2 regions of the Carnimonas bestiolae genome follow, and region 1 is predicted to be linked to the other one. Evidence: predicted binding sites of a transcription regulator. Region 1 holds the regulator's gene; the other holds the start of a gene.
What was found. Region 1 encodes sigma-54, which starts transcription at its own class of promoters, with help from an activator protein. Its sites were predicted from a motif close to TGGCACNNNNNTTGCTNT; they were not measured.

Region 1 (6,009 bases):
CAAGGATATCCTTGTATCGAGGCTTAAGGCTGTCGCCCGTACCGCACACGGCGGTGTGATAACACGTTGGTGCGACGGGCAGCGCCCATCATGCCATCTGAATACATCAGTAAAATGACGATTATGGGGAATTCTTAGGAATATTTTATTCCATGCGTCATTGGCTACGCAGATGAGCATGGTAAATGATGCTGGAAAGCGCCACTCGCCGTAAAGGTGGGGCGGGCGGCGCTATCACTGTGTGGAAACCCGCTGCCGCCGCTATGGTTGTTCTAGCGTGCAGCGGGCCTTTGTCGGGTGCGTTTAAACGCCAGCGGTGCCGGTACCTTTGGCGCGCGCCTGCGTCTTCTCTTTATGTTTGAGCAACTGGCGGTCGAGCTTGTCGGCCAGCGCATCGATGGCGGCATACATATCGTCGCTCTCGGCATTACCGTGCAGCTCTGCGCCGGCGATCTTTAGCGTGCTGGCGGCCTGCTTGCGCTCCTTCTCTACCGACAGCGTTACCTGTACCTGAGTAATGTTGTCGTAGTGGCGCGTTAGCCGTGTCAGTTTCTGATTCACATAGTCACGCAACGAATCGGTCAGTTCGATGTGGTGTCCGGTAATGTTCAGCGGCATGGCATGCCTCCTTGAGTCAGAATGATGACACTTCGAGTGTAGCCTTTTTGATTGACGAACCAAATAGATAACTGAGGGGAAATCAACGTTATGCAGAGAGCGATGAGAGCGCGGGGCTTGCGGCCTGAGTAGCGCTGGCCGCGGGGGTGCCGCCAGCAGCCCTTGGCACGGCCAAGGCTAGGTTAGCCCAGGCGCTTGCGCTCACTGGAAGGAGGGATGCCCATGGCTTCGCGGTATTTAGCGATGGTGCGGCGGGCGACGACCATGCCCTGATCGGCCAGCGCTGTGACCAGTTTCGCATCGGAGAGCGGGCGACGAGCGGGTTCTTCGCTGATCAGCTTTTTGATACGTGCACGGATAGCGGTACTGGCGTGACTATCGCCTTCCTTGCCCACCTGGCTAGAGAAGAAGTACTTCAGTTCGAACACGCCGCGCGGAGTGTGAATATATTTATTGGTAGTCACGCGCGAAATGGTCGATTCGTGCATTTCCACCGCTTCCGCGATGTCAGCTAGCACCAGTGGACGCATACCTTCCTCGCCGCGTGCGATGAAGTCGCGCTGACGCTGCATGATTTCGCAGCCCACGGTAAGCAAGGTTCGGTTGCGGCTCGAGAGACTCTTCAGCAGCCAGCGCGCTTCCTGTAGATGCTGCTTCAGGAAGGTGTTGTCGGCGCTTTTGTCGGCCCTTTTTATCAGGCTGGCGTAGTCGGGCTGAATACGTACGCGCGGCAGTGCTTCAGGATTCAGTTCGACCTGCCAGCCGCGCTGATGGTGATAACGCAGGGTCAGGTCGGGGATCACATAGGAAGACTGCGCACTCGCGTACTGATGGCCCGGATGGGGCGTTAGCGCACGCACCATCGCAATCACCTGATCGAGCTCCGGCGCGCTGAGATTCAGCCGACGTTGCAACAACTTGGTATCACAGGCCGCCAGCGCGTCCAGAAACTGGCGCACCAATCGGCGTGCTTGTGCCAGCAACGGCGTTTGCGGCGGCAACAGATCGAGCTGTAGCAGCAGACATTCCTGCAGATTGCGCGCAAATACCCCGGCGGGGTCAAGCTGCTGAAGGCGTGCCAGTACCTGTTCAGGCAGGGCGCGCTGATGCTCGTCAAGCGATACCACGTCACTGACGTCGTTAGGGTCGATGCGCAGATAGCCGTTTTCATCGAGCCCATCCAGATACACTTCGGCGATTTGCTGCTCAAGCGGGGAAAAATCGAGCAGCGATAGCTGCCACGCAAGGTGATCGACCAGACTCTCGCTGCTGCTGTCACGCTCGAAGTCGGCGGTTTCAGCGCCGCGCGACATCGACGAAAAATCGCCGAGACTGGCGTCCTGAAAGGTGTCGCTCCACTCATTGTCGAGCGTCAGCTCTTCAGGAATAGCATCGCTCCAGCTATCGTCGTCGGTTGCCTCAGGCTCGCTGGGCTCATCACCGAACTCTTCCTCAATGTCCAGCATCGGGTTGCTCTCCAACGCCGTTTGAATCTCCTGACGGAGTTCCAGCGTGGAAAGCTGCAATAGCTGAATAGCCTGCTGCAGCTGCGGCGTCATCGTTAGATGTGCGCCGGTGCGCAGTTGGAGGGAGGATTTCATCATCGGGAGAACCAGCGTTGTTCGTTCAGCAATGCCGTGCGCTGCAGAAGGTACAGCGCTACCGGTATTGATAACGCTACCTTTAGTGGGGCGCGTTGCGCAATAGCTGGTAGTAAATGATTAGCAATCCGCGTGCCATGTCGCAAGAAAGGTAACGCAGTGAGGGGGGTAGTATCAGGATGTTGCTAGCGCGGTGCGCCCGATCGGACATCGAAGCCGAGGCGCACCGTTGATTTGCAGAGCACGCCTTAGAGGCGGAAGTCCTGGCCTAGATAGATATCGCGAACGTGCTGGTTGGCCAAAATGCTGTGTGCATCACCCTCGGCGATAATCCGGCCCTCGCCGACAATGTAGGCGTTGTCGCAGATATCGAGAGTTTCGCGCACGTTGTGGTCGGTGATCAATACGCCGATGTTACGATCGCGCAGCTGGCGAACAATGCCTTTGATTTCGTTTACCGAAATGGGGTCGACCCCAGCGAAAGGCTCATCAAGCAGGACGAACGAGGGTTCGGTAGCCAGCGCGCGCGCAATCTCGACGCGGCGCCGCTCGCCGCCCGATAGGCTCATGCCCTTGTTGTCGCGGATGTGCTCGATGCTGAACTCGGAGAGCAGCTGATCGAGGCGCTGGCGCTGCTGCTGGCGGTCAAGATCCTTGCGTGTTTCAAGAATCGCCAAAATGTTATCGGCCACCGTCAGTTTGCGGAAGATCGAGGCTTCCTGCGGCAGATAGCCAATCCCTGCCCGCGAGCGCACGTGCATGGGGGCGTTGCTCAAATCGACATCGTCGATGCCAACCTTGCCTGCGTCCGCCTGAATCAGCCCCACGATCATGTAGAAGGAAGTGGTCTTGCCGGCACCATTAGGGCCCAGCAGTCCGACTACCTGTCCTTGGTCGATACTGACACTGATGTCCTGAACCACGCGGCGTTTTTTGAAGCTTTTCACCAAGTGGGTGGCGTGCAATGTTTTCATCAATCAGAGACTCCGCAATGCTCTAGCGCATTACTGCTGGTTTTTTTTCGGAGTGATGGTCATGTTGACGCGCCCTCCGGATGTGCTTTGCTGAGCGTCGCCCTTGGCGTTACCGCCGCCATTGGCGTTTACCTTACGTGAGTCGATGTAGTACTCCACGTAAGCACCGTGGAAGGTGTCGTTGCCGCGGTGCAGCTCAGCATTGCCCTGCATCACCATTTTGCGCTGGGGAATCAGATAGGTGATGGTCGAGGCCCAGCCGTGCATCTCTGGATCAGTTTGGGTCGCATCCTGCTTTATAAAGGCGCGCTTACCGCTGCTGCCGGTCGCCTTGGCGCGCGAGGCTTCACCGGTCTTGTTATCGCGATAAAGGTCGAGTCGCTGGGAATCGAGGGTCAGGTTGCCCTGGGTCACATGCACCGCGCCGGTATAGGTAGCAGTGCCTGCGCGGTCGTCAACGCTCAGGGTACTGGCCGACACATTGATTGGCTGGCTAGAGGTACTGGCCTGAGCGAGCGCCTGCGGTGCACAGATCACGCTGCCGAGCAGAGCACCGGCGGTGAGGACGGGAGCGATACGCCTTGTCAGGGTCATGGCCGAAAATCCTTGCGATAAGTCACGTAAAAAGGTCGATGTGCTGCTGGCAGTGGGGCGGTAAAGCAAACGCCGCAATGGTTGGACGTGGCGATAAACGCGCTCCCTAATGCCTGAAATTAGTGCCGATTAATGTTGCGGCATGAAGGTGCTGCTGATATTGCCTTCCAGCAGAGCGCGGCTGGTATCTGTCCAGGCCTGGAAGCGATTGCCACGGGTTTTCTGCTCACCCTGGAAGAAGTTCGATTCGCTATCGCTCCAGATACGCCCCTGCTCGCGGTTGTAATTGAGCGTATCAGTCGTCAATCTCCACTGCTGCTCGGGCTCGGTCACCTGAGCATTGCCTTTCAGCACCACGTGATCGTTGCCCTGCCGGACGATACCGGTGTCTCCGGTAGCATGCCAGTGGCGGTTATTACTATCGAGCATGGCGAGTTTGGGCGTTTCAGCAATGCTTTCGTCGGCCTGTGAGAAGTTGCTGATTTTGGGTGACTCAAGGGTCTGATAGGGCCGCCCCTGATCGTCGTAGCGAGTATAGACGACCTGCTCAAGGTACTGATCAGGCGTGCCGTGATCACCCTCTGGAATCGGCGAGTGCTGAGAGACAAGGTTAGAGCGTTGGTCGATCAGCGCAAGAAAGGCGCCTGCTATCAACAGCAGCAGCACGATCCCGATTCGGTATGCGTTTTGCTTTAACCACGCCATAGGTCGCTCATTCCTCGGTTCATACGATAGAGTGCGTTGCCGGTTTTGATATGGCTGGCACGCCAAGGTTCATTGTGGGTGCCGTTCATGGATGCCAAGTATAGGGCATATCGCTTAGCGAGTGGTGGTCGCGGTGGCGAGAAATCCTTCCACAATACCTCCCCAGTGGCCTTGTGCGGTGAGCAATAGTTCGCTCAGCTCTCGCACCGCGCCCTGGCCGCCCGGGCGCTCGGTCACATAATCGGCGCGATCGCGCACATAGGCAGGTGCGTTGGGAACACTAACGCCAAGCCCTGCGGCGCTGATGGCTCCCAAATCGGGCAAGTCGTCGCCGCAATAGGCGCAGGCCGCCAGTTCGATACCGCTGGCCTGGCAGACTTCACGCAGCGCGGTCAGCTTGTCGTCGCGCCCTTGTATCAACCGCTGAATGCCAAGCTCTTCGGCGCGTCGCTCAACCATCGCGGAGCGACGTCCGGTAATAATTGCCACCTCGATACCGTGCTCAAGCAGCAGTTTGATGCCCAGCCCATCCTGAGTAGTGAAGCATTTGCTCTCGCCGCCATCAGCGCTATAGATAAGCGTACCGTCGGTAAGTACGCCATCTACATCGAGCGCCAGCAGTTTGATGGCAGCCGCGCGGGTGGCAAGAGAGGGGACGGTGCTTGGCATATTGGTTCCTGATAGCAGAGGGTGTGCGCCGCGTCGTGATTACTCGAAAGCGGCAGGGCGCATCGCTATACGACGCTGCGCTTCAATAGATCCTCAATCTTGAGGGCGCCCAGCAGTCGCTGTCGTTCGTCAACAACGGTTAGCGCGGTAATGCGGCGCTGCTCCATGATGCGCAGCGCCTCGGCCGCCAGCATGCGGGGAGGCACGCTGATCGGCTGTGCGCTCATTACCTCGCCGATCGGCGTGGTATCAATATCGAGATTACGGTCCAGCGTACGGCGCAAATCGCCGTCGGTGTATACCCCGATCAAGCGATTGTCATCATCGGTAACACAGGCGAAACCCAGCCCTTTGGTAGTAATTTCGAACAGCGTGACCCTCACCGACTCGCTGGGCGATACTCGGGGAATCTCTGCATCCTTGCGCATCACGTCGTTCACCGTGAGCAGCAGGTAGCGTCCCAGGCTGCCGCCGGGGTGGAACAGCGCAAAATCTTCCTTGCTGAAGCCGCGTGCTTCCAGCAGCGCAATGGCCAGCGCATCGCCGAGCACCAGCGCCACCGTAGTGGAGGAAGTAGGGGCAAGGTTGAGAGGACAGGCTTCTTGCTCGACAGCAACATCAAGCAGCGCATCTGCGTGGTTTGCCAAGGTCGAGTTGCGAGCCCCCGTCAGCGCGATCAGCTTAACGCCCTTGCGCTTGAACAGCGCCAGCAAACGCGTGACTTCAGCAGTTTCCCCAGAGTGCGATAGCGCCACCACTACGTCACGCTCGGTCAGCATGCCCAGATCGCCATGGCTGGCTTCGGCTGGGTGCAGGAAGAAGGCTGGCGTGCCGGTACTTGCGAAGGT
Region 2 (6,009 bases), on a different contig from region 1:
CATGTTATCGAGCTTTTTCGCCTTGGTGGGGTTAACCACCATGTCTTCTGCACGGTTGTTAATACCGATCAGCATACCTTCATACACTTCGGTGCCGTGATCGACCAGCAGTTTGCCGCGGTCCTGCAGCGTGTAAAGTGCGTAGGCCAGCGCTTTACCAGTCGCCATCGACACCAATACGCCGTTACGACGCTTGATGGTGGCTTCAGGACGCAGCGGACCATAGTGGTCGAAACGGCTGGTCAGAATACCGGTACCCGATGTCATGGTCAGGAACTGACCGCGGAAGCCGATCAAACCGCGCGCAGGAATCAGGAAGTCCAGACGGATACGGCCTTTGCCGTCGGGAAGCATGTTGGTCATTTCGCCCTTGCGATAGCCCAGCTCTTCCATGATGGCGCCCTGGTGCTCTTCTTCGCAGTCGATGATGACTTCTTCGTAGGGCTCCTGCTGTTCGCCGTCGATCTCGCGGATGATCACTTCGGGGCGACCCACCGCCAACTCGTAGCCCTCGCGACGCATCGACTCGATCAGTACCGATAGGTGCAGCTCACCACGGCCTGAGACGCGGAATTTCTCGGCAGTGTCGCCTTGCTCAACACGCAGCGCCACGTTGTGGATCAGCTCTTCGTCGAGACGATCCTTGATGTTGCGGCTGGTAACGTACTTGCCTTCACGACCAGAGAAGGGCGAGTCGTTGACCTGGAAGGTCATTGAGATGGTTGGCTGGTCAATCGTCAGCGTTGGCAGCTTCTCGACCGCGGAGGGATCACACAGGGTGTCGGAAATCGCCAGATTGTCGATACCGGTAATCGAGATGATGTCGCCAGCGGTAGCCTCTTCAGCCTGCACGCGTTCAAGACCGAGATAGGTCATTACCTGACCGATCTTGCCGCGACGTTCGTTGCCGTCACGGTCAACCACGGTAACCTGCTGGCCGGTGCGCACTGCGCCGCGCTTGATACGGCCCACGCCGATAACGCCAACATAGCTGTTGTAGTCGAGCGCCGAGATTTGCATCTGGAAGGGCTCGTCGATCTGCACCTTGGGCGGCTCAACAATGTCGACGATCGACTGGAACATGTAGCTCATGTCGTCGCCGAGATTGTCGGGCTCGGGGCCGGCGATGCCGTTCAGGGCAGACGCATAGATGATCGGGAAGTCGAGCTGTTCATCGCTGGCGCCCAGGTTGTCGAACAGATCGAAAATCTGATCGATAACCCAGTCGGGACGAGCGCCGGGACGGTCAACCTTGTTGACTACCACAATCGGCTTGAGGCCCAGATCGAAGGCTTTCTGGGTAACGAAGCGGGTTTGCGGCATCGGGCCGTCAACCGCGTCGACCAGCAGCAGCACCGAATCGACCATCGACATCACGCGCTCTACCTCGCCACCGAAGTCGGCGTGCCCAGGAGTGTCGATGATGTTGATGTGGTATTCGTTCCAGCGAATCGCCGTGTTTTTCGCAAGAATGGTAATACCGCGCTCACGTTCCTGATCGTTGGAGTCCATGATGCGCTCCTGACCTTCGTTACGACGGTCAAGGGTGCCGGACTGCTGCAGGAGTTTATCGACCAGGGTCGTTTTGCCGTGGTCAACGTGCGCGATAATAGCGATGTTGCGGATATGTGCGATCCGCGGATCAAGCGTTTGCTCTGTCATTAAATAAAGGTCCGTAGTCTGCTTGTCGCCTGCCTGCACAAGCTGAGTGTTTTCCTGGCAGCAAGGCGGTAGCGGCGCGACAGGGTGCGTGCTTAAGGTAGCGCCGGGACTTGAGGCAGGTGACCGCGCATTCCACTGGCCTTGTTAACGGCACCGCTTTCAAAAAACGGCACGCGAAAAATGCGCGATGGGTATCAGGCCGGGCATTGTACCCGCAAGCAGCGCCAGCGCCTAGACTCTGAGCAAAAGTGCTCGGCATAAAGGCGATTGTCGGCGGCTAATATTGCGCGATGATGAAAGACGTTTCGCCGAACCACGATGCGCGCCATTTGGGTGCAATGATTCATGTTGGTGCAGAAAAGAGTAGCCTCAGGCATCTTAATTGAGCATGAATTGATCAAATGGAAAGCTTTCACTGTATGGCATCTGCCGTTCGACCATTGATAATGGACGAGAATCAGAAGGTTATATTTCTGTGCGGCGGCTTCGCATCATTTTGGCACGCTCCATGCATCATATTGGGTAGTTGAGGACACTGTGCCATGCTGTGGCAGTCCGCTTAATTCCTGTGGCTGTGCTTTTGGAGAGAAAAATGTCAGATAAGACGCTTGCCCTGATTGAAGAACATGACGTCAAGTGGGTTGACCTGCGCTTCACCGATACCAAGGGCAAGGAGCAGCATGTATCCATTCCTGCTCGCGACGTAGACGAAGAGTTCTTTGAAAATGGCCAGATGTTCGATGGTTCTTCCATCGCTGGCTGGAAGGGCATTAATGAATCCGACATGATTCTGCTGCCTGAAGATGGCACCGCCTACCTCGATCCCTTCACTGAAGACGCCACGCTGGTACTGCGCTGCGATATCATCGAGCCGGCTACCATGCAGGGCTACGAGCGCGACCCGCGCTCCATCGCTAAACGCGCCGAAGCCTATTTGCAGCAGACCGGGCTGGGCGACACCGCCTTCTTTGGTCCCGAGCCCGAGTTCTTCGTATTCGACCAGGTACATTTCAAAAACTCGATGAACGAAGTGTCGTTCAAGGTCTCTTCTGAAGAAGGCGCCTGGGAAACCGACGGCAACTTCGAAGGCGGCAACATGGGGCACCGTCCGCGTGTCAAAGGCGGTTATTTCCCCGTGCCGCCGGTTGATTCGCTTCACGACCTGCGCGCCACCATGGCCAACACACTCGAAGCAATCGGTCAGCGCGTCGAAGTACATCACCACGAAGTAGCCAACGCTGGTCAGTGCGAAATCGGCGTAGCGTTCAATACGCTGGTGAAAAAAGCCGACGAAGTGCAGTCGATGAAATACGTTATTCACAACGTAGCGCATGCCTTCGGCAAAACCGCCACCTTTATGCCTAAGCCAATGGCGGGCGATAACGGTTCGGGCATGCACGTGCACCAGTCGTTCTGGAAAGACGGCAACAACATGTTTGCCGGTGACGAGTACGCTGGCCTGTCTGAAACGGCGCTTTACTACATCGGCGGCGTTATCAAGCATGCGCGCGCGCTGAATGCTTTCACCAACGCCTCGACCAACTCCTACAAGCGTCTGGTGCCTGGTTTCGAAGCGCCGGTCATGCTGGCGTACAGCGCCCGCAACCGTTCGGCTTCACTGCGTATTCCGTACACGTCCAGCCCGAAAGCAAAACGTGTCGAAACACGCTTCCCTGATCCGACCGCTAACCCTTATCTGGCCTTCTCGGCACTGCTGATGGCGGGCATCGACGGTATCAAGAACAAGATCCATCCCGGCGATGCGCTGGACAAAAACCTCTACGATCTGCCGCCCGAAGAAGCGAGCCAGGTCCCGACCGTTGCAGCAAGTCTCGAGGAAGCACTCGAAGCGCTCAATGCTGACCGTGCGTTCCTGACCGCTGGTGAAGTATTCACCGATTCCATGATCGATGCCTACATCGCCTTGAAAGAGGAAGAAGTGGCAGCGGTGCGCATGGTGCCGAGCCCGGTCGAGTACGAGCTTTACTACAGCATTTAACGTGGCAAGCGCCGGCGGAGGGCAGTTTTTCCGTCGGTCGTGGCCGTTAAACGTTGTCAAATAAACCCCGTCGCCCTCGTTTGGCTGGCGGGGTTTGTTCTTTTATATGAGAAGACTATAGTTGGGATGCACTCTTTTGGTGCATTGGCGGGCTCGGCCAGTGCGTGTCGTGCACACCCACGGGGCCATGATCGCTAGCGGCGCAGATTGGCGCGCTTTTTGCAGAGGATAGATATGACTTCAGCGTTTTGGATATCCGCATGGTAGAAGGTTTCTTCCCCCGCTTGCTCGAGCATCTCACCACGGCGGTGGTGCTGCTGGACGAAGAGCTGCGTGTGCGTTGGATGAATCCGGCGGCTGAAGCGCTAACCGGGCTGAGCTTTGCTCGCGTGGTAAACACTCGACTTGAGTGCCTGACAGGCCACGACGGGCAGGTAGGCAAAGTGTTGCGCAAGGCGATTGATGATCAGCACCCCTTCACGCAGCGTGAGGCAGCGCTAACGTTGGCGTCGGGTGATGAGATTACCGTCGATTACACCGCCACGCCACTGTCGAGCCATGAGCTGTTGATCGAGCTCGATCCGATTGACCTGCTGCTGCGTATCGCGCGCGAAGAAGCGCTGTTGGCGCGTCAGGAAATGATCAAAGTGCTAACGCGGGGGCTCGCGCACGAAATCAAGAATCCGCTGGGGGGCATTCGCGGAGCAGCGCAGCTATTGGAGCGCGATTTGCCTGATCCTGAATTGACCGAGTTCACGCACATTATTGTTGAAGAAGCCGACCGCTTGCGTGATCTGGTCGACCGGATGCTAGGGCCAAATACCTTGCCGCGCCACGAGGCGGTCAATATTCATGAAGTGTTGGGGCGCGTTGAGCGGCTGCTGCGCGCTGAAACCGACAGCGTGCGCGTGGTGCATGATTACGATCCCAGCCTGCCAGATGTGGCCGGTGACAGCGCTCAGCTGATTCAGGCCGTGCTGAACGTCGCACGCAATGCGGTGCAGGCGATGACCGAAAGCAACACCGAATCGCCTTGCCTGACCTTCAAAACGCGGGCAGGGCGTCGCTTCAACCCTGGCGCTGAACGTCATCGGCAGATGTGCGAGATCAGCATTATTGATAACGGCCCAGGCATTCCCGTGCAACTGCGCGAGTCACTGTTTTATCCAATGATTTCGGGGCGCGCCTCTGGTTCAGGGCTAGGGCTTTCAATTGCCCAGTCGATTTTGCATCAGCACCAGGGCTTGATCGAATGCGACAGCCGTCCCGGACGCACCGAGTTCAGGTTGGTGGTGCCTTGGGCACTTTCCCAACGCCGTATTACCACTACCGCTGGCGATAACCCGTAACGCCATATTGGCTGCCAGCAGCCTCACTGGAGCGGGCGAATGGCATTTAAGAAGTGAGGTCAGGAGGCATCATGAGCGATGTAGCACACATATATATCGTCGACGACGACCGAGCGATTCGCTGGGTACTAGAACGCACTCTGGCGCAGCCTGATTTTGTCGTGCACAGCTTCGAACGCGCTGATGATGCGTTAGAGGCCATCGATCGACAGCCGCCTGATGTGTTGGTGACTGATATTCGCATGCCGGGCATGGACGGTCTGACGCTGATGGAACGCGTGCGCCAGCAGGTCAGCAGCGTGGCAGTTATCGTAATGACGGCTCATTCCGATTTGGACAGTGCTGTCGCTTCCTATCAGGGCGGTGCCTTTGAGTATTTGCCCAAGCCCTTCGACGTCGATGAAGCGCTATCGCTGGTTCAGCGTGCCGTAGCGCATGTGCGCGAGAGCAACGTGCCTGCACAGCAGCCGGAAGGCATCTCTACCGAGATTATTGGCGAAGCGCCTGCGATGCAGGAGGTCTTTCGCGCGATTGGCCGACTCTCGCACTCCAACATTACGGTGATGATCAACGGTGAATCGGGCACCGGCAAGGAGCGCGTGGCGCGCGCACTGCATCAGCACAGCCCGCGTGAGCGAGGCCCTTTTATCGCGCTGAACATGGCGGCTATTCCGAAAGAGCTGATGGAATCCGAGCTGTTTGGTCATGAAAAGGGCGCGTTTACCGGTGCCAGCGCGCAGCGGCGCGGACGCTTCGAGCAGGCGGATGGTGGCACGCTGTTTCTTGATGAAATAGGCGATATGCCGGCTGATACCCAAACGCGGCTGTTGAGGGTGCTGTCGGACGGTGAATTTTATCGTGTTGGTGGTCATACGCCGGTCAAAACCGACGTGCGCATTATTGCCGCCACCCATCAGGATCTGGAGAAGCTGGTCGAGGACGGCCGTTTCCGCGAGGATCTGTTTCATCGCCTCAACGTGATTCGCGTGCGCTTGCCGC

Region 2: a site for sigma-54 is predicted at 3,870-3,887, ahead of glnL (nitrogen regulation protein NR(II)). Genes of this name have one in related genera too.

What each region holds. Positions count from the first base shown of each region.
Region 1 is NZ_JBPCZK010000001.1:647,493-653,501, reverse strand. Features, by position in the region: gene hpf (ribosome hibernation-promoting factor, HPF/YfiA family) at 304-618, opposite strand; gene R84865_RS03065 (RNA polymerase factor sigma-54) at 801-2,222, opposite strand; gene lptB (LPS export ABC transporter ATP-binding protein) at 2,468-3,193, opposite strand; gene lptA (lipopolysaccharide transport periplasmic protein LptA) at 3,224-3,787, opposite strand; gene lptC (LPS export ABC transporter periplasmic protein LptC) at 3,917-4,492, opposite strand; gene R84865_RS03045 (KdsC family phosphatase) at 4,607-5,161, opposite strand; gene R84865_RS03040 (KpsF/GutQ family sugar-phosphate isomerase) at 5,227-6,009, opposite strand, start outside.
Region 2 is NZ_JBPCZK010000002.1:42,889-48,897, reverse strand. Features, by position in the region: gene typA (translational GTPase TypA) at 1-1,662, opposite strand, end outside; gene glnA (glutamate--ammonia ligase) at 2,255-3,661, shown strand; gene glnL (nitrogen regulation protein NR(II)) at 3,922-5,010, shown strand; gene ntrC (nitrogen regulation protein NR(I)) at 5,082-6,009, shown strand, end outside.